DNA from 2 places in the Clostridium sp. X genome. Region 1 is predicted to be linked to the other one. Evidence: a T-box and tRNA genes for the amino acid it is inferred to sense, from the RefSeq annotation. Region 1 holds a T-box; the other holds one or more tRNA genes.
The links. The T-box of region 1 lies ahead of pheS (phenylalanine--tRNA ligase subunit alpha). A T-box ahead of a tRNA ligase gene usually reads a tRNA of that ligase, here a tRNA-Phe.
Positions count from the first base shown of each region.

Region 1 (15,389 bases):
TGAGGTCGTATCTGCCTTTGCGACAGTAGGTCTTAGTTTAGGACTTACGCCAGAACTAAGTGATATAGGTAAATTTTTAATTGCTGTGACTATGTATATGGGTAGAGTAGGTCCACTTACTTTATTTTTAGCATTGTCAAATAGAAAAAATGGAAATGTAATAAAATATCCGGAAGCTAAAATATTAGTTGGGTAGAGGTGAAAAAGATGAAAAAGAAACAATTTGTAGTTATAGGACTTGGAAGGTTTGGATTATCTATTGCAAAAACATTATATTCATTAGGAAATGATGTAATGGCAATTGACCCTGATGAGGAAATTATTCAAGAAATAGCAGATAGTGTTACACATGCAGTACAAGCAGATGGAACAGACGAACATAGTTTAAGAGCACTTGGAATAGGTAATTTTGATGTTGCAGTAGTAACTATTGGGTCTAATGTTCAAGCTAGTATAATGACAGCTCTTTTAGTAAAAGATTTAGGTGTAAAGAAGATACTTGCAAAAGCACAAAGTGAATTACATGCCAAGGTTTTGAAGAAATTAGGAGTAGATAGAGTAATATTTCCAGAAAGAGATATGGGTGTGAGAGTTGCTCATAACTTAGTTGCAACTAATATACTGGATTATATAGAGTTATCTCCAGATTATAGCATAGCTGAAATTGTAAGTGCTGCCGAGTGGGAAGGGAAGTCTTTACAAGAGTTAAAGATGAGAACTAAGTATGGAATAAATGTCATGGCGTTAAAAAGAAATAATGAAGTGAATATTTCTCCTACGGCTGAAGATATTATACATGAGGGAGACATTATTGTAGCTATCGGTGGAACAGAGGAATTAAATGAGCTTGAAAATAAAATAAAATAAACCTATTTAAGAGGTGGTTTTTTGAACATAATCCAAAGCAAAGATAATTCTATACTAAAAGAAGTAAAAAAGTTACATAAAAAGAAATTTAGAAATGAAACAGAAAGCTTTCTTGTTGAAGGATTTAGATTTGTGGAGGAGGCTTTGATGTCCTCCTTCAACATACCATATATATTTATAAGCGAAAGCGTTATGGATAAGTATATAAATTCTGATGTTAAAAAAATGATTCAAGAAGATACAGAAGTTTATTTAGTATCAGATAGTATTTTTAAAGATTTATGTGAAACTGTAACTCCACAAGGGATTTTGGCAGTAGTTAAAAATAGAAAAGTAGATTTTCAGAATAAAGAAGGTTTTTATATATTAGTAGATAGAATACAAGATCCAGGCAATATGGGAACTATTATAAGAACTGCCCATGCTAGCGGAGCATTAGGTATAATTACTACAAAAGGCACTGTGGATATTTATAATGATAAGACATTGAGATCTACAATGGGTTCAATCTTTAATATTCCGATAATAGAAGATATAGATTTGAAATTGTTAAATAATCTTAAGTCTATGGGATTCAAACTTATTGTAAGTTCTTTAGATACGGATAATAATTTTTATGATATTGATTTAAAGACAAAAGCTATTATAGCTGTAGGAAATGAAGGCAATGGTATTAGTAATGAAATTTCCAGGTTAGGAGATGAAAAGGTAAAGATACCTATGCCTGGGGGAGCGGAATCATTAAATGTTGCAGTTTCAGCTGCCATAATGATGTATGAAGCTGTTAGACAAAAAAATGTAGTATAAATGAAAAAAAATTTGCAATTTTTTTTCATGATAGATATAATATTACTTAAGTTTACAAACAAATATAATTAAATAATATAGACTATGATGGAGAGAGTAGATATAGGAATTTTTTTAGGGAGAAAAAGCCATAGACTGTAAGCTTTTTTATGAATGAGTATATTGAAGTTCACTCTGGAGTCCTAATTGTGAAGTTAGTAGCAATTAGCGGTAAACCGTTAAATTTATGAGAGAATGATGATGTTTGAATAGAGCATTGTTGTTAACAAGGGTGGTAACACGGAATACTTCGTCCCTATTTTTAGGGAGGGAGTTTTTTTTATTTTTATAAACTATTTGAAAGGAGTAAAAAAATGAGAGAAAAACTAGAAGTAATAAAATTAAATGCTCTTGAAGAGTTGAAGAGTGTATCAAGTAGGACAGAACTTGAAAATATAAGAGTAAAGTACCTTGGGAAAAAAGGAGAGCTTACTCAAATATTAAGAGGCATGGGAGGGCTTTCCGCAGAAGAAAGACCAATTGTAGGAAAGGTTGCCAACGAAGTTAGAGAAGAGCTAGAAACAGCTATAGATAAATATCTTAGTGATATGAAGAACAAAGAAAAAGAGATAAAGTTAAAGAGTGAAATAATTGATATCTCAATGCCTGGAAAAAAGCAGACTATTGGTAAGAAAAATCCTCTTGAATTAACTTTAGATAGTATAACAGATATATTTATATCAATGGGATTTTCTATAGAAGAAGGTCCGGAAGTAGAGAAAGATTATTATAATTTTGAAGCATTAAATATACCTAAAGATCACCCCGCGAGAGGTGAACAGGACACTTTTTACATAAATGATGATGTAGTTCTAAGAACACAGACATCACCAATACAAATACGAACAATGGAAAGTCAAAAGCCACCTATAAAAATGATAGCTCCAGGAAAGGTTTATCGTTCAGATGCAGTAGATGCTACACATTCTCCTATATTTTATCAAATAGAAGGATTAGTAATAGATAAGGGAATAACTTTCGCTGATTTGAAGGGAACCCTAGAGATGTTTATAAAAAAAATGTTTGGAGATAAAATGGAAACTAAGTTTAGACCTCATCATTTTCCTTTTACAGAACCATCAGCAGAGATGGATGCCACTTGCTTTGTATGTGGAGGAAATGGATGTAACGTATGTAAAAATAGTGGATGGATTGAAATTCTAGGTTGTGGAATGGTTCATCCTCAAGTACTTAGAAATTGTGGAATAGACCCAGAAGTATATAGTGGATTTGCATTTGGTTTCGGATTGGACAGAATGGTAATGCAGAAATACGAACTTGATGATATTAGATTATTATACGAAAGTGATATGAGATTTTTAAATCAGTTCTAATTATTAATATACACAGGAGGTAAGAAAATGAAGGTTCCAGTTAATTGGCTTAAAGATTATATAAATATAGATAATATATCACCGAAAGAATTAGGGGACGCTCTAACTTTATCAGGCTCAAAAGTAGAGGAAGTAATAGTCACTGGAGATGTTGTAGATAAAATTGTTACAGGAAAAATATTAAAAATAGAACCCAATCCAGAGGCAGAAAGACTTTCAATCTGTCAAGTTGATATTGGTGAAGCAGAGCATATTCAAATAGTTACTGCTGCAAATAACATGAAAGAAGGGGATGTAGTCCCAACTGCACTACATGGATCAACTTTAGCTGATGGTACTAAAATAAAGAAGGGTAAACTTAGAGGTGCTGTTTCAAATGGAATGTTTTGTTCAGAAGAAGAGCTTGGCATAGCAGGAGATGAACCAGTACATGGGCTTATGATTCTTCCAGGAGATACACCTGTTGGAAAAGACATAAAAGAAATAGTAAACATGCAAACAGCTATTATTGATTTTGAAATAACATCAAATAGACCAGATTGCTTAAGTATAGTAGGTATTGCTAGAGAGACAGCAGCTACATTAGGTAAAGAATATAGAATGCCTAGTTTAGAATATAAGGTATCTTCTAATAAGAGAATTGAAGACAGTATAAAAGTAGAAATAAGAGATAGTCTTTGCAGAAGATATATGGCTCGTCAAGTAACTAATATAAAAATAATGCCATCACCTCAATGGATGCAAGAAAGACTTTTAGAAGCAGGAGTAAGACCTATAAATAACATAGTAGACATAACAAATTTTGTTATGATAGAAATAGGTCAACCAATGCACGCTTTTGATAGAAGGGAAATAACTTCTGATGTTATAGTAGTTGAAAGAGCAAAGGATGGAGAGAAGTTCACTACTTTAGATGGTGAAGAAAGAACTTTAGATTCAGAAATATTAAATATTAAAGATGGAGAAAAAACTATAGGACTTGCTGGGATTATGGGAGGACTTAATTCTGAAGTTAAAGATGATACCACAGAGATTGTCTTTGAATCCGCTAATTTTAACGGAACAAATATAAGAATATCTTCTAAAAAATTAGGCTTAAGGACAGAAGCATCAGCAAAATTTGAGAAGGATTTAGATCCTAATTTAGTAGAAGTTGCTATAAATAGAGCTTGTGCATTAATAGATGAACTAGGCGCAGGAGCAGTAATGGAAGGTACAATAGATATCTATCCTGAGGAATTAGAATCTCATGGACTAAAAGTAGATTCAGTCTGGATTAATAAATTTTTAGGAATAAATATATCTAAGGATGAGATGAAAGAATATCTAGATAGATTAGACTTAAAAACTACAATTGAAGCTGATAATCTAATAGTAACTGTACCAACTTTTAGATGTGATGTTAATATAAAAGAAGATGTTGCAGAGGAAATCGCAAGGATATATGGATATAATAAGGTACCTTCTACAATTCCAAGTACACAACCTACAAAAGCAGGAAAGAATGAAACACAATTACTAAGAACTAAGTTAATAGATACTTTAATAGGAAGTGGACTTAATCAGGCAATAGCCTATTCTTTTGTAAGTCCTAAGGTTTTTGATAAGGTATTAATTTCAGAAGATAGTTCAATAAGAAATGCTGTATCTATAAAAAATCCATTAGGGGAAGATTATAGTATAATGAGAACCACTTCAATTCCTTCTATGATGGAAGCATTGTCAAGAAACTATTTAAGAAACAATGAAGTAGTTAAATTATTTGAAATAGGAAAAGTATATATACCTAATGAGAATACCTCTGAGTTACCAGAAGAGAGAAATACAGCTACCATAGGAATGTATGGAGGTGTTGACTATCTAGACTTAAAAGGTATAGTAGAAAATATTATAGATGTTTTAGGAATTAAAAATGTAAAATTCCAAAGAGTCAGTGATAATCCAACTTTTCATCCAGGAAAGACTGCAGGATTATATATTAAGAAAGAATTTTTAGGTATAGTTGGAGAAATACATCCAGATGTATCTGATAATTATGAAGTAGAAGAAAGATGTTATATAGCTGAGATTAATTTAGATGTATTGTTTAAATATGCCAATACTAATAAAAAATACACTCCTCTACCTAAGTTCCCGGCTAGTACAAGAGATTTAGCAGTAATAATAAATTCAGAAGTATTATCACAAGAAATTGAAGATATAATTAAAAATCAAGGTGGTAATTTACTTGAAAGTGCTAAGTTGTTTGATGTATATCAAGGTAAACAAATAGAAGAAGGAAAGAAAAGTATAGCGTATTCACTTATTTATAGAGGGGATAACAGAACTTTAACGGATAATGAAGTAAACAAAGTTCATGAAAAAATTGTAAAAGCACTTGAACATAAATTAGGTGCAGAGCTTAGATAAAGTTTTATTTCATATATTGAGAAAATATGTTAAAATATAAATAAATCAATTTATTGAATTTTGTCTAAGAGGGTGTTCAAATGAATATTGTAACGGTTAAAATAAATGGCGCAGAATATAATTTAAAAGGCGATGAGAGAGAAGAGTATCTACATAAAGTAGCAGGATATGTAGATAAAAAAATATCTGATGTGCTCAAAAAAAATAGTAGGCTTAGTATAGGAGATGCATCTGTTTTAGCAGCTTTGAACATAGTAGATGAAAAATTCAAGAGTGACAATCACGTCGAAGAGTTAAAAAGAGAAGTAGAAGATGCTAAAAAGGGAGAAAGAGTATTGCAAGCTCAGGTTGATGATCTGAAAAAACATATTAAAAACTTAGAGCAATTTAATGCTGAACTTCAAAATAAGTTAGAAAGTACAAAAAATGGTGACTACTTAAGAGAAGTTGAAGAAGATGCAAGAAGATTGAGAGATGAGTTAAATATACTAAGAGAGACATCAAATGAGTATCTTCTAGAAAAGAATAAGCTTAAAGCTGAAAACAAGGATTTAAAGTTCCAAGCACAATCATCTAAGTATAAAATAATGGATTTACAAAATAAACTTATAGAGAACCAAATAGATTTAGTAAAGATAAAGAAAAAAGATAATCCTTTATTAAATGTAAAATAGTGGTAAGAGTAAATTCTATAAAAAAGATGACTACCTGAAAATAATTTTAAAATTATTTTTAGGTAGTCTTTTTTCTTTATAAAGTAGGAAAATAGAGTGGTAAGGACATATTTATTAAATTTTGCTCATAATCTATATTAGAAAAGATATTCATTTTTGTGGAGGAATAATTATGTTTTGCAATGAAAAAAATAAAGCAGTTATTAAGGAAAAAATAATAGATCATTATCTATATATAGATGAAAATAAAAAGCTATTAAAAATTATAAATGAAAAAAACCAGGATATAGATGAAATTTTGAATAAATTAGAAATTCAGAACAAAATTATTTCTTCCATGAAAAACACAAATTCTAAATTGAAAGAATATATAATTATTCTTCAAAAATCTATAGAAGATATAGAAGATAAATTACATATGCTTAATATTGAAAAAGGCCTAGAAGAACAAAATTATTATAGAATAGTCAATGATTATGAAAATAAAATAAAAGAGTTGATAGAACAAAATGAAAGACTATTTATAGATTTAAACTTTAAAATGTCCTCATTATTAAGTTTAATAAATGAAAAAGATATAATAATACAAAATTTTATGAAATAAAATGTTTTTACTAGAATAATATTTTATATATTAATTTTTAGGAGATAATGTTCATGATATATTTTGATAATGCAGCTACTAGCTTTCCTAAACCAGAGAAAGTGTATAATGAAGTTTTAAGATGTATGAAAAGCTATGCGGGTAATTCAGGAAGGAGCTCTCATTCTATGGCAGTGAAAGCAGCTTCTAAAATTATGGATACGAGGGTAGAATTAAGTGAACTTTTTAATATAGAAAGCCCCTTTAACATTATTTTTACAAGCAATGCCACAGAGGCCTTAAATATTGGAATAAAAGGAATATTGAAAAAGGGAGATCATGTTATAAGTACAGTAATAGAACATAATTCAGTATTAAGACCTCTGAGCTATTTAAGTAAAAGAGGAATTGAAGTTACATTATTAGAGGTTGATGATAAAGGATATGTAGATACTAAGATTTTAAAAAAAGAAATTAAGCAAAATACCAAAGCTATAATAATAAATCATGGATCTAATGTATTAGGAACAATCCAAGATATTAAGAGCATTGGAAGAATAGCAAAGGAGGAAGGAATATTATTTTTAGTAGATGCTTCTCAAAGTGCTGGAGTTATATCTATAGATGTAATAGAAAATAATATTGATTTATTAGCTTTCCCAGGCCATAAAGGTTTATATGGACCACAAGGAACTGGAGCTATATATATAAAGGATGGTATTCAGGTAGAAGAATATAACCAAGGGGGAACTGGAAGCAATTCTTTATCTATGGAGCAGCCAGAAATTTTACCAGATAGGTTTGAGAGTGGAACATTAAATACACCAGGAATCGCTGGCTGGTGTGAGGGAGTAAAATTTATAAAGAAGGTTGGTATAGATAAGATTAAAGAGCATGAAATTGAATTAGTACAATACTTATTAGAAGAGTTGATGAAGCTTTCTTATGTGAAAATTTACGGAGATACTGATTATAAAAATAGGTGTGCTGTAGTTTCTATTAATTTAGATAATATTGATAGTTCGGAAGTGGGTAATTTATTGAGCGAAAAAGGAATTGCAGTAAGAACGGGATATCATTGTGCGCCACTTATTCACAGAGTAATTGGTACACATAACATGGGCACTATTAGAATAAGTCCTGGATATTTCAATACTTTTGATGATGTGGAGAATATTATTAAGTCTTTAATAGATATATATGAAAGAAAAACTATATAACTAGGGATTTTTAATAAACTAAGTAAGAATATAAGTTATAATAGTAACAGACTCATATCCAATTAGATATTATATATTAAAGAAGGTAGGGATTAATTTATACTTCATAAAGGTTCTAATAAGGAGATGAGCTTTATGACAAAAAATGAAGAAAAGGTTATTGGTATTTTTGCTTCAAACAATCAAACCATATTATTATATAATAAATTAAGAAAAGATGGGTATGATGTTGCGCTTTTATCAGCTCCAAATAAATTTTCAGTAGGATGTACTAAAGCTATTAAGTTCAATATAAGTGATATCGACATTGTAAAGGAAGAAATAAAAAAGAATAAACTCCTATGTGAGGGTATGTATAGGAGAGTTATAAGTGATAATAAAATAACTTATGTCTTAATAAGTTAATAATAGATAGATTAAACGAGTCTAGAAAATGGACTCGTTGTTCTTCTGATAGGAGGAGTTTATAATTTGAAAGATAATATTTTTCATTTTAAAAAAAACTTAATCTATGTGTCTATAATTATTGCTTGTAAAAATGAATTAAATAACTTGAAATGGACAATAGATTCTATAATGAAATCTAAAAATTTACTTAGCTTTGAAATTATTGTAGTAGATGATGCATCGAATGATGGAAGTACAGAATTTTTAAAATCTGATTTAGATATGTATAAGGATATTATTTTCATAAAAACAACAGGTTTAGGAGTTGCAAATGCGAGAAATAAAGGAGTGGAGTCTGCTAATGGAAAATACTTGTTTTTTTGTGATGCACATATAGAAGTACCAGATGGGTGGTTAGATGCTCTAGTGAGTACCTTAGAGAGCTCAAAAGCCCAGTTAGTGGCACCTGCAATTGTAGATATAAAAAATCCTTTAATTCAAACTTACGGTGCAACATGGAATCATAAGTTTGAAGCTAATTGGATCGTAAATAACCCTATTAGTATTGTTGAAACACCTTTTATAGGTGGAGCAGCACTTGGTATTAGTAAAGAAGTATTTAAAAAAATATACGGATTTCATCATTTATTTAAGGGGTATGGTGTAGAAGATCAGGAATTATGTCTTAAAGCATGGCTTTATGGATATAAAGTTGTAGTGAATCCAAATATAAAAATAAAGCATCTTTTTAGGAATGTTTATCCTTATAAAATAAATCCTTCTAATGGTATTTATAATACTTTGTGCTTAGCATACTCTCATTTTAATAAAGAACGAATTACTAAAATTATTAATATTTTAAAAATTTATAATTCATTTTCTGCTACAGCAATACAAATAAAGAAAAATCAACATTTGATTTTTGAACAAAGAGAAAAATATTTTAATGAACGTATTAATGACGATGATTTTTTCTTTAAGAAATTTAATATTATAATACTTTGATTTATTTATATAAGAGGAATATTGGTTATTAAGGGAATAACTTATATTTTTTACTCATATGATAGATTAATGAGAAATAATTTAAAGGAGTCTATGCATTGACAAATAATTTTATTGTACCTTCAGATATAATAGATGTTTCAATTATTATTCCATGCAAAAATGAAGTGAGCAATTTAAAGTGGACAGTAGATTCTATAATTAAATCTAAAAATTCACTAAGCTTTGAAATTATTGTAGTAGATGATAAATCAGAAGATAAAAGTTCAGAGTTCTTAGAAAGTAATTTAAGTAAAAATATTTATAAAAGGGTTACTTTAATAAAAACAAATAATGTAGGAGCTGCTGTAGCAAGGAATATTGGGGCAAAATCAGCTAAGGGGAAATACTTATTTTTTTGTGATGCTCATGTAAAAGTTCCAGATAAATGGATAGACAAGCTTGTAAATACATTAAAAATGTGTAATGCTGATTTAATAGCACCATATATTGCTGATATGTCAAACCCTTTATTAGTAGGCTGTGGTCAGACCTGGACTAAAGAATTGAGCATACAATGGTTATTAGATAAGCTTAACGAAGGATCAGAAATACCAATAGCTTGCGGTTGCACTTTTGGTATAACAAAAGAAGCTTTTGATAAAATAGAGGGTTTTAATAATCTATTTCAAGTGTGGGGTAAAGAAGATGAAGAATTGTGTTTTAAAGCTTGGCTTTATGGTTATAAAATAGTTATAAGTTCTAATGTGATAGTGAGACATCTTTTTAGAAAGAAACATCCATATACTGTTACAAAGTCAAATGTACTATATAATATGTTATGTATGGCATATTCTCATTTTGGAGAAGAACGACTTGCAAAAACAATAAGTATCGCAAAACAGAATCCTTATTTTTTAAGTGCATCTGAAAGGATAAAAAAAAATAAAGAATTAATACTTGACCAGAGAGAAAAGCATTTTAAAAATCGTATTTATAATGATGATTTTTTCTTTGAAAAATTTAATATACAATTTTAAAAAACTTAAGTCCATGCGATAATATGCAGGACTTAAGTTTTTATTTTCCTTCTATACTTTTAAGTATAGAAATGAAGAAGTATTGTATAGTGTTTATTTTTAGAAGGTTAGTTCAATTGGACAGTTTGTAATTTTAAATTTACCTTGGAATTCAAATACTGTACCTGTATTACTTTCTGCTCCAGTTACGCAATCTGTAGGTCCTGCTATAAAAGAAGCTTTAATATCGGTGCAAGGAATTGGTTGACCGGAATATACAGATGCTTTAAATGGATTTGATACATAACCAATAACTTGATCTACAAGTACACAATTATTGCAGCACACTTTAAGTGTTCTTTGATTTGTATCTGGGGTTTCAAAATTATCTGGGCTTCCAGTACCATCAACGTGACAAATAGTACTAGGAGCGTTTGGACCATTTACAGTTAGTTGAGCATTTGCTGCATATTTTATACAACCTACTACTCTAACTGGATGTAATTTAATAGTGGTTGTTAAGCCGCCACTACAACCATCTGGTAAATCAGTACATTGACAAGTGATAGAGCAAGGTTCTTTGTCTATAATATAAAACAAATTACTTTTATAAAAAAGATCTTTAGTAGTAGGTGGTCCATCAGGAGTGCCAAATTCAGCAGGTATTGTAACTCTGCAGCAATAAGGTATCTCACATTGACATGGTTCCATACATGGAGAAGGTGTAGGTGTAGGTGCAGGATATTGATAGCTATCAATATCTAACTTTTCTATTAATTGAAGTTTTTCTTCTTCACTAATAGCAAGTTCTGAATCAGTAATCTTATTCATTTCTGACATTATATCCTTAATTTCATCAAATATTTTTTTTTCATAGATTTCTGACATTAATAATACCCTCCTTTATAAAAAACAAATGTTTAGAAATAAGTATCTCTACAATACATGATATGAATATATTTAAAAAAGAGTGATTACTTTAATAGGAGATTTAAGTTGATATTTTAAATGTTATAATGTGGTTCATTGTAGGCATAAACATTATTGTATCTTGCATAACATATATAAAGAGTAATATTATTGGAAGGTAAATTTTAGTGAATCAGAGTGATGATAAAGTAATATTGTACGAAAAAATAATTAAACAGAAAGATCAAAAAATTGATGAGCTACAAAATATGCTGGAAAATAAAGAAATAAAAATTAAGTTTTATCAAACAAAAATTGAAAATATATATAAACAATATAATAAGTTTCAGGAATATAAGGAAGCATTAAAGAATAATATATCTTTCTTACAAGAAAACTTAATAGATAAAGAGCAAAAAATTATAGAATTAGAAAATATAAGTAGAGCTAAAGAAAGTGAAATTATATTACTAAACCAGATAATGGAAGAAAGAGAAAGTGAATCTGTATTCAAGCGCATATTCAATAATAAAAATATTTCCAAAACTGATAGGTAATTTGAACATTATTCTAGTTATATTTTTTTATCAACGTGTATATTAAACTATTTAATTTATGAATAAACATAATAATCATCAATTTCATAATATTATTATAGGAATAACACTGTTAATAAATTAAGGAGAGATTTATGAAAGAAATACTATCAGAGCAAAGTATATCTAATGCAGTAAACAGTTTAAAAATATTAAACTGTTATAGAAATTATCAAGCGGTTCATCCAAAGGTAATTTATTTTAAGAATGGATGGAATGGATATAAATTTTGGATGGCATATACTCCTTACCCCTATGCCAATGATTTTTATGAAAACCCCTGTATTGCAGTATCTAATGACATGATAAATTGGATAGACCCTTTTGCAGTTAATCCATTAGATTCTGTTGAAAAGAATGGGGATACGCATTTTAGTGATCCTCATTTAGTATATAGGGAAGACTTAGATTCAATGGAGTGTTGGTATAGGTATAGAAATAAAAAGACTAAAGAAGAAAAGTTTTATAGAAGAATAACTCAATTCGGGAGAAACTGGACCAAACCAGAAGTTGTATTTAATTGTGATGATTTTAATGAAATTTCCTTAGCTTTATCACCAGCAGTGTTATATGAGGATGAGAAATACAAGATGTGGTTAGTGAATCAAGACTATAAGATTGTATATCTAGAACGAAGTGATTGCAGTAGTTGGGAAATAAAAGATTATATAAATATAAACTTTGATAATATTGAAAAATATACACCTTGGCATATAGATGTGATTCATGCAGAAAAAGGATACGAGATGATAGTTGCGCCTTTATATGATAGAAAATTTGAAAAAATGAATTTATATTATACAAAAGGCAAAAATGAAATTGAATTTGAACCAGCTACAGAAATTATGAGACCATCAATAGATAAAAATGCTTGGGATAATTATATATTATATAGAGCCTCTTTTATAATATATGAAGGTGAATATTGTATTTTTTATTCTGCTCAAAATAAAAACAATCAATGGCATATAGGATTAAGTAAGGGTAAATTTATATAGTTATGAAAAGCATAATCTAAAGGCATCTAATCTAGAGATATATTATCAAAAGGAGCTATATGAATGAAAAAGATAAAAATACTGTTCATAACTAAAAATCATTCACAATGGATAACAAAAAATTATTACTATTTTACGATGAAATTATCTGAATATAGTGAATTAAAAGTATGGCATGATGCAGCTGATATAAGATATATATTAAATAAACTAGATTTTGAACCTGAATTTATATTACTAAATGATTTTCGTCCTCACATGCTGCCTAAAATTACGGGGCTTTCAACAATCAATATACCATTAGGTATTATTGTAGAAGATTTGCATCGTGAGATAGAAGACGGTAAAAAGTTTTTTTTTGAGAATAATATTAAGCATATTTTTTCCATTTGTCGCGATAAATTTTATAAGTCTTATCCTAACTATAAATATAATGTATATTGGTTTCCTCATTGGGTAAATATTGATGTATTTAAGGATTATGGTTTAAAAAAGGATATTGATTATTTACTTATGGGAGCCATAGCCAAAGAACATTATCCTTTAAGAAATAGAATACTTAATGTAATGCAAAAGGAAGCAGGTTTTGCCTATAATAAGCATCCTGGATATAAAAATATTAAAGAAGGTAATGCATTAATAGGTGAAAGATACGCAAAGGAAATAAACCGTGCTAAAATATTTTTTACAGATGGTGGAATATATAATTATCCAGTAAAAAAGTATTACGAAGTACTTGCTTGTAAAACACTACTATTGGCACCAACCTTTAAAGAACTAGAAGACTTAGGATTTATTCCAGAAGTAAATTTTGTAGATATTGATGAAAATAATTTTTTAGAAAAAGCTAAGTATTATTTAGAACATGAAGAAGAACGGGAGAAAATTACTGAAAATGGATATAATATGGTCCGTTCTAAACATTCTACAGAAATGCGTGTTATTCAATTTATAAAAACTGTACAGGATATTTTGAAGGAAAATCAAGTTAATAAGAGGTAATGAAATTATGAATAAAGAAGTTCTAGAAATTATTAGTGATAAAGTTAAAAGAAAGCATAATATAGATCACAGTATATTTTTAGATGATTTAACACTTTTAATAACTTCTCATAATAGAGGGGGAATTTTAAAAAGTGATTTGATAAATGGTTTTAAGTTATCAAATCAAACAAAATTGATAGTAGATGATTGTTCAACAAAGGAAAAAGGCATTATGAATTATTTGGAAGAAAACAAAGAAAAATTTAATATATGCAATATAATAGAGCATAACAGAAACAAAGGAGTGGCTGGGGCTAGAAAATCAGGCTTTGAAAATATAGTAACACAATATACTATGATTCTAGATGATGACGATATGATTTTTTGTATAAACAAAGAACAAGTGTCTAAAAAAATAGAGCGTTTAGTTAATGATGTAATTATAGTTATTCCAAGATATATTATTAATCTTTATAAAGATGGTAGTTTTCGAATTGGATATGACAGAATAAGATTTAATGAGATTTATGCTAAAAATGCAATGCTTGACTTTATGAACACTGGTGAGATAGAAGCATTTTTAGCTGGTTCTATTTCAAAAAATTCAAATCTTATTAAATATAATCCCGGAGAAAAATTTAGAGCAGCTGAGGATTATATTGCATTGTCAAGAATGTTTGCAAATAACTTGACTAAAAAGATTATAGTAACGGAAGATTTAATACATGTAAGAAGAATAAACGAGAATAGTTTAAGTAAAACAATAGGAAGTAAAGGTTTAGCTTTACATTTAATCTCTCATTTAGTTTCAGGGTATTATTGTTTTTCTAATAAACTTATAGATTTTAATGAAATGATAAATTTATTTTGTAAAAGAGCACTTTTAATTGAAGATATATATAAATTTGGAGAAGATTTTTCTAATATATTAATAGATTTTATTATGAACAAAACATCTGATAAAAAGCTTATTGAATATTTAAGAATACAGGATATATACTGCCAGAACAGTTTAGATGAATTAGCAGTTGAACTAAATAAAATGAGAAATATTAATAAAAATATATAGTAGTAACAGTGTGAACTAAAAATATCAATTTATATCAATTTATATAGGTGGTATGGTTACTATGGAATTAGTGGAACATAATAAATATTTAACCAGAGATTATAGAAAAAAAATAGTATTTTTTGTAGTACCTAGAGGAGATAGTTTTATTAATGATATAATTCATATTTTATCGGAAAAATATGATATAAGAAAAATTATAGTTACTGATTACAAGCAAATTGATGTGGGAATGCAATGGGCAGATATATGTTGGTTTGAATGGTGCGATTCACTTGTAATTTATGGAAGTAAACTCAAGATTGCAAAAGAAAAAACTATTATTTGTAGGCTACACAGCTATGAGGCCTTTACTGATAGTATAATGAAAGTTAATTGGAGTGTAGTTAATAAACTTATATTTGTTGCTGAGCATATAAAGAAATTAGTAGTTAATAGAGTGGAAATAGATAATAAAAAGATTGCTGTTATTCCCAATGGAGTGGATGTAAATAAATATAAATTTAAAAA
Region 1 is NZ_CM146912.1:2,287,270-2,302,658, forward strand. Features, by position in the region: gene ACX0KU_RS11450 (TrkH family potassium uptake protein) at 1-196, shown strand, start outside; gene ACX0KU_RS11455 (potassium channel family protein) at 208-867, shown strand; gene ACX0KU_RS11460 (TrmH family RNA methyltransferase) at 889-1,674, shown strand; T-box leader at 1,750-1,974, shown strand; gene pheS (phenylalanine--tRNA ligase subunit alpha) at 2,028-3,047, shown strand; gene pheT (phenylalanine--tRNA ligase subunit beta) at 3,075-5,456, shown strand; gene ACX0KU_RS11475 (cell division protein ZapA) at 5,537-6,130, shown strand; gene ACX0KU_RS11480 (hypothetical protein) at 6,303-6,734, shown strand; gene ACX0KU_RS11485 (aminotransferase class V-fold PLP-dependent enzyme) at 6,788-7,933, shown strand; gene ACX0KU_RS11490 (putative Se/S carrier protein) at 8,069-8,338, shown strand; gene ACX0KU_RS11495 (glycosyltransferase family 2 protein) at 8,405-9,325, shown strand; gene ACX0KU_RS11500 (glycosyltransferase) at 9,424-10,344, shown strand; gene ACX0KU_RS11505 (hypothetical protein) at 10,444-11,211, opposite strand; gene ACX0KU_RS11510 (hypothetical protein) at 11,421-11,789, shown strand; gene ACX0KU_RS11515 (hypothetical protein) at 11,924-12,826, shown strand; gene ACX0KU_RS11520 (glycosyltransferase family protein) at 12,890-13,828, shown strand; gene ACX0KU_RS11525 (glycosyltransferase) at 13,836-14,879, shown strand; gene ACX0KU_RS11530 (glycosyltransferase) at 14,941-15,389, shown strand, end outside.

Region 2 (15,389 bases), 1.2 Mb from region 1:
TAAATACTTAGTTTCTATTGAAGAGGACCTCTATAAATTATCTAAATATTTATATGATTATCCTGAGGAAAGCTTTTGTGAATATAAAGCTTCTGAATACTTAATCAATATTCTTAGAAATAACAAATTTAATATAGAAGAAAACTTCTTAGATATTCCTACTGCTTTTAGAGCACAATTTGGAGAAGGCCATCCAAAAATCGCATACATCTGTGAATATGATTGTTCCTGTAAACAGGGTCATATCCTTGGTAGTAATTTAGTATCTTCAATGTCAATTGGAGCAGCTCTTGGTCTATCAAAGGTTATAGAAAAAAATGGTGGATCGGTAGTAGTAATAGGTTGTCCTGGTGAGTTCTCAGGTGGCTCTAAGGTCACTATGATGAAACAAGGTGCATTTGATGACCTAGATATTATATTAATGGCTCAACCTAGTGTAATTACTGCTAATTGTTGTAATTCTCCTGCTATATTACCACTTAAAATCAAATACTCTTGTTCAGAACCTGTTGATTGTAATGAGCTATTTAAATGTTCGGCTTTTGATGCATGCTTATATACATTAAATTCTATAAATACTATTATTAATAGATATTCTAAGGATTGCCACATAGATAGAGTATCTATAAATGGTGATTGTGATCCACGAATTGAAACTAATTGTGCAGAAGTTTCTTTCTCCATTAAATCTCCAAGCTTAAATGAAGGAGAGTATATTCGCAAAAAGCTTTGCTTACTTACTACTAGTCTAAACGAGTTAATAAGTATTAATGCTGAAGTAACATTATCAGGAGTTCCTTATGATAGCTTTAAATGTAATAAAACCTTATCAAGGGTTTTTTCTCATAACCTAAAAGAAGTAGGAATCATTAACATAGAAGAAGATGTCTCTCTACCATACGGTTTAAGTTTAGGAAATGTAAGTAAAATAGTTCCTTGTCTTAGATTTCTTATAAAAATTACAGATGATGATACTATAAAATATGCATCACAGGATTTCGGAGCTGCAACTATTTCTTCTTTTGCTCGTGAGAAAATCTTAGATGCTGTTAAGGTACTTGCTTTTACTGGGTTAGATTTTATACAAAAATCCGAACTACTTTCCGATGCAAGATTAGAACTCAATAAAAAATAAAAAAACACTAGGTAAATTAAATACCTAGTGTTTTTAACAAGCTTTTCTACCTCTTAGAACATCTAATTTATCTACTAGCTTACAACTTGGTTCAAAGTAAAACTTGCTTGTTCCGTGTCCATTTTTATACTTACATATATATAATCCATTGCCAAAACATATACATCCATACTTCTTAGCAATTAATAAACTAATATTCAATCCTGATTTTTTTACCTTTTCAATATCTCTAATTTTTATACTTTCAACTGCCTCTTCTTTTGAACCCTTAATTCTATAAATAGTAAGCTCATCAGCTATTATAGAATATTTATATCTCACTTTACACTTTCCTATTTGACTTATTGTAAATACTACTACAACAAGAGTTAATAAAATAGTTAAATACCCTCCAACTGTATAATTACTAACTCTTAAGTTTCGAATTACATCGGATATAACTATATAAAGAACTAAAGAACATAATATTATAAATATACTAGCTATTCTCTTTCTTTCTACTATTTCCTTATACATAGCTAAATTGCCTCCAGTCCATTAATTGAAATTACATAGCAATTATACTCGCTTTTTTTAAAATAGTACAAACCCTTTTTCGACAGTTTTAGTCCAATATAAAGCGTTTTAGTTGAATGTAAATGGTTTCACGTGCCATACTTATACTATTTTTCACTCTATCTTGGTTTTGCATTGTATAAAAAACTAATAGTCATTTTACACTCGTTTTAGATTATTTAATTCTATCTAATTATAATAATTTTTTGAGCCTAGTTATAATTTAAAGTATCAGATACCATATATCAATGCTATATTATATATAGTATAGTAATTTTTGGGTGTGGTATTATGATAGGTAAGAGGTTGAAATATGGAGATACAATAGGACTTATATCTCCAGCTAGTCCAGAGGATCCAGATAAGATAAAAAAAAGCATTTGTTTTTTAAGATCTCAAGGTTTTAAAGTAAAAGAAGGTAAACACTTATATGATAAATGGGGTTATCTAGCAGGTCAAGATGAGGATAGAGCACAGGATTTAATGGATATGTTTAAGGATAATGAAGTAGATATGATTCTATGCATGCGCGGTGGCTATGGCTCTATGCGATTACTTCCTTATTTAGATTTCAATGTTATACAAGATAACCCTAAAATTTTTATAGGATATAGTGATATAACTGTATTTTTAAACACACTTTCATCATATTGTGGACTTATAACCTTCCATGGACCCATGGGAAATTCTGACTTTACAGATACAGATACATTAAGTAGCTTTTTAAGCACTTTAATGAATGGTTATATGCCTTACAGATTATTAAATCCCTTAAATACAAATATTATATGTAATATACGTGGTAAGGCTAAAGGGAAAATTGTAGGTGGCAATTTATCTTTAATTGCATCAACTATAGGCACTCCCTATGAAATAGATACAAAAGACAACATTTTGTTTATAGAAGATATCGGTGAACAGCCTTATGCTATAGATAGACTTTTAACTCATCTTCATCTGGCTGGTAAGCTTCAAAAATGTAGGGGTTTTATAATAGGGCAGTTTACAGATTGTTCTCTTCCAAACTATGAAAGAAGCCTAACTATAAATGAGATAATGTTAGATAGAATACTCTCCCTAAATAAACCTACGCTATCTAACTTTATGTCTGGACACGATTATCCTAAACTTACTCTTCCTATAGGAGTAGAAGCATATATTGATTGTAATATAGGAGAAATCACTATATTAGATCCCGTAGTAAAATAGCTATTAATAAAAATAAGATACATGTAGTATAAAGCTATTTTTATATTTCACAGCTCTATACTACATGTACCTTATATGTGTTCTTTATATGATTCCTCTTAAAATTTCTATTAACCTATCCAGTACTCCAATTGATGATAAGAATACTATAAATACCAGTCCTGGAGTAACATATTTTAATATAAAATAATAGAAATCAATCAACTTACTTAAATTGAGTTTTCCTTCATTAGAAAGCTCTCTTTTTATGTCTTCTTTAGGTAACTTATATCCAACAAATATAGCTATCAGAAGTCCACCTAAAGGTAAAAGTATATATGAAGAAATATAGTCAAACAAATCAAAGAAAGTCTTTCCAAATATAGTTATTCCCCCAAGAACTCCTGCTGAGTCAGCTGAGAGAGCAGCAAGTGCTCCTATCATAACTATAACTACTGAATTTATAATTACTGCCTTCTTTCTTGACATCCCTCTTTGCTCTGAAAAATATGCAATTACAACTTCATACATAGATGTCATAGCTGTTGTAGCAGCTATAGAAGCTAATACAAAGAAAGCTAACAGCAATGCACTACCAAATCGAATCTTACTAAATACAAGAGGAATAGTTACGAATAAAAGACCTGGCCCACTTGTAGGCTCAATTCCAAATGAAAATACTGCTGAGAATACTGCAATTCCAGCTAAAAGTGACACTACAGTATCTGATATGGCAACTTTAGCTGCTGTTCCCATCATGTTATCCTTTCTAGTAAAATAACTTCCATAAGTGATCATACATCCCATACCTAGAGATAACTTAAAGAAAGCTAGACCCATGGCCATAAGTACTCCTTCAGCTCTTAGTGCAGAAAAGTCTACCTTAAATAAGAATTTAAGACTTTCCCTTGCACCTGGAAGAGTTAAAGCTCTAATATTACATATTATAATTAATAAAAATAGCACAGGCATAAGTGTTTTTGTTATTTTTTCTATTCCATTTTTAACTCCTAATATTAAAATAGTAGAAACAACAACTATCATTATAATCTGCCACATAATAGGAGATGTAACCCCTAAAATTGTATTTCCAAATTTCTCTCCTGCTGATTCTGCTGTTACGTTATTAAAATCTCCTCTTATAACTTTAAACACATATGAATAAACCCATCCACCAACTGAACTATAAAAAAACAATATAAAATAAGCGCTTAAAATCGAAAAAATACCTATAATCTTCCATTGCTTCTTTGGTGTTAGTTCTTCAATAGCACCAATAACATTTTTACCTGTTTTTCTTCCTGTATAGAATTCACTAACCATAATTGGAAGTCCAATAAAAATTATACTTAAAAAGTAAACTAATAAAAATGCGGCTCCTCCATTTTGGCCTACTACATAAGGAAACTTCCAAATATTTCCCAAACCAACAGCCGATCCTAAGGTAGCAAAGAAAGCTGCTAGTGCCGACGAAAAGCCTTCTCTTCCTTTATTCTTTTCCATTTTTTTATTCCTCCTAAAAATTATCTACTCCGTTTGAAAGTGCAGTATTTCCTTCACTTGATAATTATAATCATCTAATTATACAATATTTTTTAGTAAAAAGTAAGTGGTCAATTTATCCTAGCTTATATACACTTATATTTTAAACTTTTATAATTTCTTATCATATTTCCATTACATTATTTAATTAAAATACTGTTATACTAACTAACCTACTACAAGCTTCGTATATAGTTTTGAAGTCATTTTTAAAACTGCAAGTTAGTCAGATTAAATTACTTAATAGTATTTTAAGGATGCAATTTAATGATTAAATCAAAAACTAATAAAGATTATTTTAAGTATCTAAGTTTAGTATTAGCTACATTTTTAGTACTTTTAACATTAGTAGGCTGCGGATCATCTAAAAACTCTACCTCTGATATGGTAGGTTCTACAGAAAGCGTTCCTACATCAGAACCATCTTATCAAAAGAATAAAGACTCTGTCTTCTTAAAAGAATCAGAATCTTTAGCTCCTCCATCTACTAATTCTAATGTTCAAACGGGACATAAAATTATTCAAACAGGTCAAATAAATTTAGAAACTGTAAAGTTTGACGAAACAATAACTAGTGTTCAGAATTATGTTAATTCTATAGGTGGTTATGTCCAATCTTCGTCTATTCAAGGAAAAGGAATTGATATTAATAATGCTCCTTCAAAACGCCATGGTACTTTTACAGTAAGAGTGCCTCAAAATGAACACTCTAAATTTTTTACAAGCATTAAGATATATGGAACAATAACATATCAAGAATCAAAAGGAGACGATATAACTGAGCAATATTTTGATACAGAAGCAAGAGTAAAATCTTTACTTATTCAAGAGGAAAGAATACTAGATATATTAAAGAAAACAGATAAACTTTCAGATATCATTGAGCTTGAAAAACATTTAACTGAAATAAGATATCAACTAGATTCTCTCACAGGCAGCTTAAAAAAGTGGGATAACTTAGTAACCTTTTCAACTATAACGTTACAAATTCAAGAAGTTAAAGAAGTTACAAAAATCGCTCCTGAAAACTCTAATGGATTATTAAAGAGAATGGCTTATGCGTTTACTAATTCTATAAAGCAACTAGGTATATTCTTTCAGGCTTCTTTAATATTTATATCAATTATATTACCATTTTTGGTTGCTTTTACACTAATTGTTTTAGTAATATTGTATATTTGTAAAAAATACAATAAGTTAAATCATGGCAGAAATATTATGTCAACAACTACTTCAACTGATGATTTAAAGAATGATTATAATGCTAAAAATGATACTACTCAAAAGGATAATACTTAATAAGTAAAGGCTATATAAATCTCTTAAGTAGATGAGATTTATATAGCCTCTACATTTTTGCTAATTAAATTATGGATTTAAGTACTTTTCCTATACTATCATTAATAACTAAATCTGCTTTATTATCAAAAGACGTAGCTTCCTTATTTATGAGAACTAAGTTTTTTCCATTAAAGTACTCTATTAACCCTGCTGCGGGATAAACTATAAGGGATGTTCCACCTACAATTAAAGTATCCGCTTCCCTAATATGTCTAATAGCATTCTCCATAATATTCATATCTAGAGCTTCTTCATATAATACAACATCTGGTTTTATAACTCCATCACATTCACTACAATGAGGTATAAGTTCTTTACTATCCATAACATACTCTAAATTAAAACCTTTATTACATTTCATGCAATAGTTTCTAAGTACTGAACCATGCAGTTCTAATACATTTTTAGACCCTGCCATTTGGTGAAGTCCATCAATATTTTGTGTTATAACAGCTTTTAATTTACCCATGTTTTCAAGCTTTGCAAGGGCTATATGAGCATCATTAGGCTTAGCTTCTTTATATATCATTTTTGCTTTATAAAAGTCAAAGAAATCTTCTGTATGTCTTATAAAAAAACTATGACTTAACATAATCTCTGGAGAATGAGAGTAGTTATTTTTAGTTTTATATATCCCATTAGTTGACCTAAAGTCTGGTATATTACTCTCTGTTGATACGCCTGCTCCTCCAAAAAATACAATATTTGAACTATCTTTAATTATTAATTTAAGTTGATTAATATTCTCCATTCTATACCATCTCCTAAGTAAATTCTTATAATATGATTATACACCAAAACATATTATATCTACTATTAATATAGGAACTCAAAAAATATAAAAACACTAAGCAAATGCTTAGTGTTTTAACCTTACCTGGCGATGTCCTACTCTTCCACACCGTCTCCAGTGCAGTACCATCGGCGCTGTGAAGCTTAACCATCGTGTTCGGGATGGGTACGGGTGTATCCTTCACGCCATAATCACCAGATGACCTAACATCCAAATTAATTGAATGAGTGTCATTGAAAGAATTTTGTTCTCTCAAAATTGCACAGTGAATTTAATATTTAGATCAAGTCCTCGATCTATTAGTATTAGTCAGCTGAGTACATTACTGCACTTACACCCCTAACCTATCAACCTGGTAGTCTTCCAGGGATCTTACTAGCTTACGCTATGGGAAATCTAATCTTGAGGTGGGCTTCACGCTTAGATGCTTTCAGCGTTTATCCCTTCCCGACATAGCTACCCAGCTGTGCTTCTGGCGAAACAACTGGTGCACCAGAGGTCAGTCCATCCCGGTCCTCTCGTACTAAGGACAGCTCCTCTCAAATTTCCTACGCCCACGGCGGATAGGGACCGAACTGTCTCACGACGTTCTGAACCCAGCTCGCGTGCCGCTTTAATGGGCGAACAGCCCAACCCTTGGGACCGACTACAGCCCCAGGATGCGACGAGCCGACATCGAGGTGCCAAACCTCCCCGTCGATGTGGACTCTTGGGGGAGATCAGCCTGTTATCCCCGAGGTAGCTTTTATCCGTTGAGCGATGGCCCTTCCATACAGAACCACCGGATCACTAAGTCCGACTTTCGTCCCTGCTCCACCTGTATGTGTCGCAGTCAGGCTCCCTTCTGCCTTTACACTCTACGCGCGATTTCCGACCGCGCTGAGGGAACCTTTGAGCGCCTCCGTTACCTTTTAGGAGGCGACCGCCCCAGTCAAACTGCCCACCTAGCAATGTCCTGTGACCAGATTCATGGCCGCCAGTTAGAATTCCAGTACTGTCAGGGTGGTATCCCAAGGACGACTCCACGAAAGCTGACGCTCTCGCTTCTTAGTCTCCCACCTATCCTGTACAGACAATACCGAAATGCAATGCTAAGCTACAGTAAAGCTCTACGGGGTCTTTCCGTCCAACCGCGGGTAGCAAGCATCTTCACTTGCACTTCAATTTCACCGGATTTGCTGCCGAGACAGTGCCCAAATCATTACGCCATTCGTGCGGGTCGGAACTTACCCGACAAGGAATTTCGCTACCTTAGGACCGTTATAGTTACGGCCGCCGTTTACTGGGGCTTAAGTTCATACCTTCGCTTGCGCTAAGCATTCCCCTTAACCTTCCAGCACCGGGCAGGCGTCAGCCCCTATACATCAGCTTACGCTTTAGCAGAGACCTGTGTTTTTGATAAACAGTTGCTTGGGCCTGTTCACTGCGGCCTCCTCTCGGAGGCACCCCTTCTCCCGAAGTTACGGGGTTAATTTGCCGAGTTCCTTAGCAGCAATTCTTCCGACGGCCTTAGGATTCTCTCCTCATCTACCTGTGTCGGTTTGCGGTACGGGCACCAATTTGCTCCATAGAGACTTTTCTTGGCAGCGTGGAATCAGATACTTCGCCCATAGGGCTCCCCATCACACCTCAGACTTAAATTGAGCGGATTTGCCTACTCAACATCCTAAGTGCTTAGACGCACATCCAATAGTGCGCACATCCTATCCTCCTGCGTCATCCCATTTGTCAAACGCATTTTGGTGGTACTGGAATATCAACCAGTTGTCCATCACCTACGCCTTTCGGCCTCGGCTTAGGTCCCGACTAACCCTGGGAGGACGAGCCTTCCCCAGGAAACCTTAGATATTCGGCCAACAGGATTCTCACCTGTTTCTCGCTACTTATGCCAGCATTCTCACTTCTGCACTGTCCACCACTCCTTACGATATGGCTTCTACCTGTGCAGAAAGCTCCTCTACCACGTGTACGTAGTACACATCCATAGCTTCGGTGGTAAGTTTTAGCCCCGTTACATCTTCGGCGCGGGATCTCTCGACTAGTGAGCTATTACGCACTCTTTAAATGAGTGGCTGCTTCTAAGCCAACATCCTAGTTGTCTTAGAAATCCCACATCCTTTCCCACTTAACTTACACTTTGGGACCTTAGCTGATGGTCTGGGCTGTTTCCCTTTTGACCACGGATCTTATCATTCGTAGTCTGACTGCCGGGGTACCAGTATGTGGCATTCGGAGTTTGATAGGGTTCAGTAACTGTTGTCAGCCCCTAGCCCATTCAGTGCTCTACCTCCACTACTTAATTACCCGACGCTAGCCCTAAAGCTATTTCGAGGAGAACCAGCTATCTCCGAGTTCGATTGGAATTTCTCCGCTATCCACAGCTCATCCCATGGTTTTTCAACACCAACGTGGTTCGGACCTCCACGGAATTTTACTTCCGCTTCATCCTGGCCATGGATAGATCACCCGGTTTCGGGTCTACGATATGCAACTAGTTGCCCTGTTCAGACTCGGTTTCCCTTCGGCTCCGCACCGTAGGTGCTTAACCTTGCTACATATCGTAACTCGCTGGCCCGTTCTACAAAAAGTACGCCGTCACACATTAACGTGCTCCGACCGATTGTAGGCACACGGTTTCAGGTTCTATTTCACTCCCCTTCCGGGGTTCTTTTCACCTTTCCCTCACGGTACTGCTTCACTATCGGTCACTAGGTAGTATTTAGCCTTGGGAGATGGTCCTCCCAGCTTCCCACAAGGTTTCACGTGTCTCGTGGTACTCTGGAGTAGATCTACTTCTCTCTTCTTTTTGCCTACAGGGTTATTACCTTCTACGACAGAACTTTCCAGTTCTCTTCGACTAAAAAGATTGAAGCGTTATGATCTATCCGCAACCCCAGAAACAAAGTTTCTGGTTTGGGCTCTTCCCCTTTCGCTCGCCGCTACTGAGGGAATCGATTTTTCTTTCTCTTCCTTCTGGTACTTAGATGTTTCAGTTCCCAGAGTGTACCTCTATATACCTATGAATTCAGTATATAGTACATGATGTTTATCATGTGGGTTTCCCCATTCGGAAATCTACGAATCACAGGCTGTGTGCGCCTACTCGTAGCTTATCGCAGCTTATCGCGTCCTTCTTCGGCTCCTAGTGCCAGGGCATTCACCGTGCGCCCTTTCTAACTTGATCGTTAGACGCTTGTAAACATAAATGTTATACAAGACTTCACTCCTCAGATATACTGAGTGAGATTTATTACTAAAACTAATTACTTAGTTATAGTAGATTTCTTAATATTCACTGTGCAATTTTCAAAGAACAATTAATGAAAGACATTAGTCTTTCAAAATTAAACAGAATTAAGGATAAATTATTTCCAGTCTATGAAAGCTGTGAGCTTTCATTTCTCCCTAGAAAGGAGGTGATCCAGCCGCAGGTTCTCCTACGGCTACCTTGTTACGACTTCACCCCAATCACCAATCCCACCTTCGACTGCTGGCTCCTTGCGGTTACCTCACAGGCTTCGGGTGTTACCGGCTCTCATGGTGTGACGGGCGGTGTGTACAAGACCCGGGAACGTATTCACCGCGACATTCTGATTCGCGATTACTAGCAACTCCAACTTCATGTAGGCGAGTTTCAGCCTACAATCCGAACTGGGACCGGTTTTTTAGTTTGGCTCCCCCTCGCGGGTTTGCTTCTCGTTGTACCGGCCATTGTAGCACGTGTGTAGCCCTAGACATAAGGGGCATGATGATTTGACGTCATCCCCACCTTCCTCCTGGTTAACCCAGGCAGTCTCGCTAGAGTGCTCAACTTAATGGTAGCAACTAACGATAAGGGTTGCGCTCGTTGCGGGACTTAACCCAACATCTCACGACACGAGCTGACGACAACCATGCACCACCTGTCTTCCTGCCCCGAAGGGCTTCCTCTGTTACGAGTAATTCAGGAGATGTCAAGTCTAGGTAAGGTTCTTCGCGTTGCTTCGAATTAAACCACATGCTCCGCTGCTTGTGCGGGTCCCCGTCAATTCCTTTGAGTTTTAATCTTGCGACCGTACTCCCCAGGCGGAATACTTATTGCGTTTGCTGCGGCACCGAGGGTGGTACCCCCCGACACCTAGTATTCATCGTTTACGGCGTGGACTACCAGGGTATCTAATCCTGTTTGCTCCCCACGCTTTCGTATCTCAGCGTCAGTTACGGTCCAGAAAGTCGCCTTCGCCACTGGTGTTCTTCCTAATCTCTACGCATTTCACCGCTACACTAGGAATTCCACTTTCCTCTCCCGCACTCTAGATACCCAGTTTCAAATGCAGCGCCCAGGTTAAGCCCGGGAATTTCACATCTGACTTAAATATCCGCCTACATACTCTTTACGCCCAGTAAATCCGGACAACGCTTGCCACCTACGTATTACCGCGGCTGCTGGCACGTAGTTAGCCGTGGCTTCCTCCTTGGGTACCGTCATTATCGTCCCCAAAGACAGAGCTTTACAATCCGAAGACCTTCATCACTCACGCGGCGTTGCTGCGTCAGGGTTTCCCCCATTGCGCAATATTCCCCACTGCTGCCTCCCGTAGGAGTCTGGACCGTGTCTCAGTTCCAATGTGGCCGATCACCCTCTCAGGTCGGCTACGCATCGTCGCCTTGGTGAGCCGTTACCTCACCAACTAGCTAATGCGCCGCGGGTCCATCTCAAAGCGGATTGCTCCTTTGATTATCTTCTCATGCGAAAAAATAATGTTATGCGGTATTAATCTCCCTTTCGGGAGGCTATCCCCCTCTTTGAGGCAGGTTACCCACGTGTTACTCACCCGTCCGCCGCTAATCCGTTCCCGAAGGAACTTCATCGCTCGACTTGCATGTGTTAGGCACGCCGCCAGCGTTCGTCCTGAGCCAGGATCAAACTCTCAATTTAAAAGTTTAATCTGTTACTCATTACTTAAAGTTTTTGACTGGCATTTTATTCACCTTAATTTCTGTTTAATTTTCAAAGACCAAGTTTTCTTTACTGCCTTTCGACAGCTTAGTTATTGTATCAACTTTAAGTTGTTTTGTCAACAACCTTTTCTTAGTTGAAATTGTTTTTTCTTCGCTCTCTCGAAGCGACAAGGAATATCTTATCAAAATAAAATATATTATGTTCTTATGAAAAGCCTATTATACAATGTTATATCATTTATACTTTACTTATCACATACTTTATTCAATTTTACGGTACAAGACACTCCTGGTAAAGTATATGATTATAGTAACTTATTTCTTAAGGAGAATATGATAGATTATATAAAAAAGGAGAATATAATCTATCATATTCTCCTTTTTTATATAATCTATATCATTATTTTATTTCTACTGAATACTTACTTTTTAATTCTTCTGCAAAAGACATATATTTATTATTTTGTTTTTCTTGTAATAGTTGAGCTTTCAGCATATCCTTTACTTTATCAAAAGAAGGCACTTCTGTCTCTACTTTATCATTTACTACTATTAAGTGGTATCCAAATTGAGTTTTTACTGGTTCACTTAATGCACCTATTTCTAAAGAAAATGCTGCATCTTCAAATTCTGGAACCATTTGTCCTCTACCAAATTGTCCTAGGTTCCCGCCTTCAGCACTTGATGGGCAAGTCGAATATTCTGCTGCTGCATCTTTAAATGATAATCCACCTTTTATCTTTTCAGCTACTTCATTAGCTACTTCTTCTGAATCTACAAGAATATGACTTGCTGATACTTTACCTCCAGCATTAAACATATCCTTATTAGCTTTATAATACTCTTCTGCTTCTTTATCTGTCACACTCACTTCAGAAATCACTTTATCTATAGCCATTTGAGTAAGTGCTTCTCTTCTTAACATTTCTAACCTTTCCATAAATTCTTCTGATTTATCTAGGCCATTATCCTTTCCATAGTTATAAAACAACTCAAATGAAACTAATTGCTCAACTAAATGTCTTTTACCTTGTTCTGTAGACAAATATGCTTGTTTGTCTCTAGGAAACTTCCCAATTGAAGCTTCAACTTCATGTTCTGTTATTTCTCTTCCATTAACTTTAGCTAATATTTTGTTATTCATACATAAACTCCTTTAAAGATATTTGAAAGCCTAAAGCTTACCAATCTATAATAACATACAAAGGTTTGTATACGTAATACTTTTTAAAACACTATATTAATGAAATAATTATTTAGTAGTAAAATAAAAAACGCACTTCATATGAAGTGCGTTTTGGTGATCCACCGGAGAATCGAACTCCGGACAACTTGATTAAAAGTCAAGTGCTCTACCGACTGAGCTAGTGGATCATATAACCTGGCGATGTCCTACTCTTCCACACCGTCTCCAGTGCAGTACCATCGGCGCTGTGAAGCTTAACCATCGTGTTCGGGATGGGTACGGGTGTATCCTTCACGCCATAATCACCAGATGACCTGACATCCAAAATCTTCGATTTTGTGATGGTCGGTTACTCCTCAATATCAGTTGAGCGAGTTTCCTTGTCCTTAAGAATTTTAGTACTCATCAGTTGTACTGAGAAGTTTTCTACTTATCTCTAAGCACAATAGCTATTATATCAGCCATATTATAACTTGTCAACACATTTTTTATATTTAAATTTTAATATATATGAAATAATTAATTTCTTTGTATTAACACTTATAATCTGTATTTAATCTAAGCTAGATAACACTATTAATATTACTATCATATTAATGATAAGTAATTTAAGCAAATAAAAAAACTCTAATTGCGTACGCAATTAGAGTTTTCCTGGTGGCTCGACCAGGAATCGAACCAGGGACACGAGGATTTTCAGTCCTCTGCTCTACCGACTGAGCTATCGAGCCATATTAAACCTGGCGATGTCCTACTCTTCCACACCGTCTCCAGTGCAGTACCATCGGCGCTGTGAAGCTTAACCATCGTGTTCGGGATGGGTACGGGTGTATCCTTCACGCCATAATCACCAGATGACCTAACATCCAAATTAATTGAATGAGTGTCATTGAAAGAATTTTGTTCTCTCAAAATTGCACAGTGAATTTAATATTTAGATCAAGTCCTCGATCTATTAGTATTAGTCAGCTGAGTACATTACTGCACTTACACCCCTAACCTATCAACCTGGTAGTCTTCCAGGGATCTTACTAGCTTACGCTATGGGAAATCTAATCTTGAGGTGGGCTTCACGCTTAGATGCTTTCAGCGTTTATCCCTTCCCGACATAGCTACCCAGCTGTGCTTCTGGCGAAACAACTGGTGCACCAGAGGTCAGTCCATCCCGGTCCTCTCGTACTAAGGACAGCTCCTCTCAAATTTCCTACGCCCACGGCGGATAGGGACCGAACTGTCTCACGACGTTCTGAACCCAGCTCGCGTGCCGCTTTAATGGGCGAACAGCCCAACCCTTGGGACCGACTACAGCCCCAGGATGCGACGAGCCGACATCGAGGTGCCAAACCTCCCCGTCGATGTGGACTCTTGGGGGAGATCAGCCTGTTATCCCCGAGGTAGCTTTTATCCGTTGAGCGATGGCCCTTCCATACAGAACCACCGGATCACTAAGTCCGACTTTCGTCCCTGCTCCACCTGTATGTGTCGCAGTCAGGCTCCCTTCTGCCTTTACACTCTACGCGCGATTTCCGACCGCGCTGAGGGAACCTTTGAGCGCCTCCGTTACCTTTTAGGAGGCGACCGCCCCAGTCAAACTGCCCACCTAGCAATGTCCTGTGACCAGATTCATGGCCGCCAGTTAGAATTCCAGTACTGTCAGGGTGGTATCCCAAGGACGACTCCACGAAAGCTGACGCTCTCGCTTCTTAGTCTCCCACCTATCCTGTACAGACAATACCGAAATGCAATGCTAAGCTACAGTAAAGCTCTACGGGGTCTTTCCGTCCAACCGCGGGTAGCAAGCATCTTCACTTGCACTTCAATTTCACCGGATTTGCTGCCGAGACAGTGCCCAAATCATTACGCCATTCGTGCGGGTCGGAACTTACCCGACAAGGAATTTCGCTACCTTAGGACCGTTATAGTTACGGCCGCCGTTTACTGGGGCTTAAGTTCATACCTTCGCTTGCGCTAAGCATTCCCCTTAACCTTCCAGCACCGGGCAGGCGTCAGCCCCTATACATCAGCTTACGCTTTAGCAGAGACCTGTGTTTTTGATAAACAGTTGCTTGGGCCTGTTCACTGCGGCCTCCTCTCGGAGGCACCCCTTCTCCCGAAGTTACGGGGTTAATTTGCCGAGTTCCTTAGCAGCAATTCTTCCGACGGCCTTAGGATTCTCTCCTCATCTACCTGTGTCGGTTTGCGGTACGGGCACCAATTTGCTCCATAGAGACTTTTCTTGGCAGCGTGGAATCAGATACTTCGCCCATAGGGCTCCCCATCACACCTCAGACTTAAATTGAGCGGATTTGCCTACTCAACATCCTAAGTGCTTAGACGCACATCCAATAGTGCGCACATCCTATCCTCCTGCGTCATCCCATTTGTCAAACGCATTTTGGTGGTACTGGAATATCAACCAGTTGTCCATCACCTACGCCTTTCGGCCTCGGCTTAGGTCCCGACTAACCCTGGGAGGACGAGCCTTCCCCAGGAAACCTTAGATATTCGGCCAACAGGATTCTCACCTGTTTCTCGCTACTTATGCCAGCATTCTCACTTCTGCACTGTCCACCACTCCTTACGATATGGCTTCTACCTGTGCAGAAAGCTCCTCTACCACGTGTACGTAGTACACATCCATAGCTTCGGTGGTAAGTTTTAGCCCCGTTACATCTTCGGCGCGGGATCTCTCGACTAGTGAGCTATTA
Region 2 is NZ_CM146912.1:1,088,441-1,103,829, reverse strand. Features, by position in the region: gene ACX0KU_RS05680 (zinc-binding metallopeptidase family protein) at 1-1,135, shown strand, start outside; gene ACX0KU_RS05675 (hypothetical protein) at 1,169-1,651, opposite strand; gene ACX0KU_RS05670 (S66 peptidase family protein) at 1,982-2,899, shown strand; gene ACX0KU_RS05665 (sodium-dependent transporter) at 2,984-4,381, opposite strand; gene ACX0KU_RS05660 (DUF4349 domain-containing protein) at 4,688-5,719, shown strand; gene ACX0KU_RS05655 (NAD-dependent protein deacylase) at 5,784-6,512, opposite strand; rRNA gene rrf (5S ribosomal RNA) at 6,637-6,753, opposite strand; rRNA gene ACX0KU_RS05645 (23S ribosomal RNA) at 6,834-9,738, opposite strand; rRNA gene ACX0KU_RS05640 (16S ribosomal RNA) at 9,964-11,472, opposite strand; gene ACX0KU_RS05635 (peptidylprolyl isomerase) at 11,896-12,639, opposite strand; tRNA gene ACX0KU_RS05630 (tRNA-Lys) at 12,794-12,869, opposite strand; rRNA gene rrf (5S ribosomal RNA) at 12,875-12,991, opposite strand; tRNA gene ACX0KU_RS05620 (tRNA-Phe) at 13,337-13,412, opposite strand; rRNA gene rrf (5S ribosomal RNA) at 13,420-13,536, opposite strand; rRNA gene ACX0KU_RS05610 (23S ribosomal RNA) at 13,617-15,389, opposite strand, start outside.
Region 2: it has a tRNA-Phe gene. The T-box ahead of pheS (phenylalanine--tRNA ligase subunit alpha) is inferred to sense a tRNA for this amino acid. The anticodon was not compared.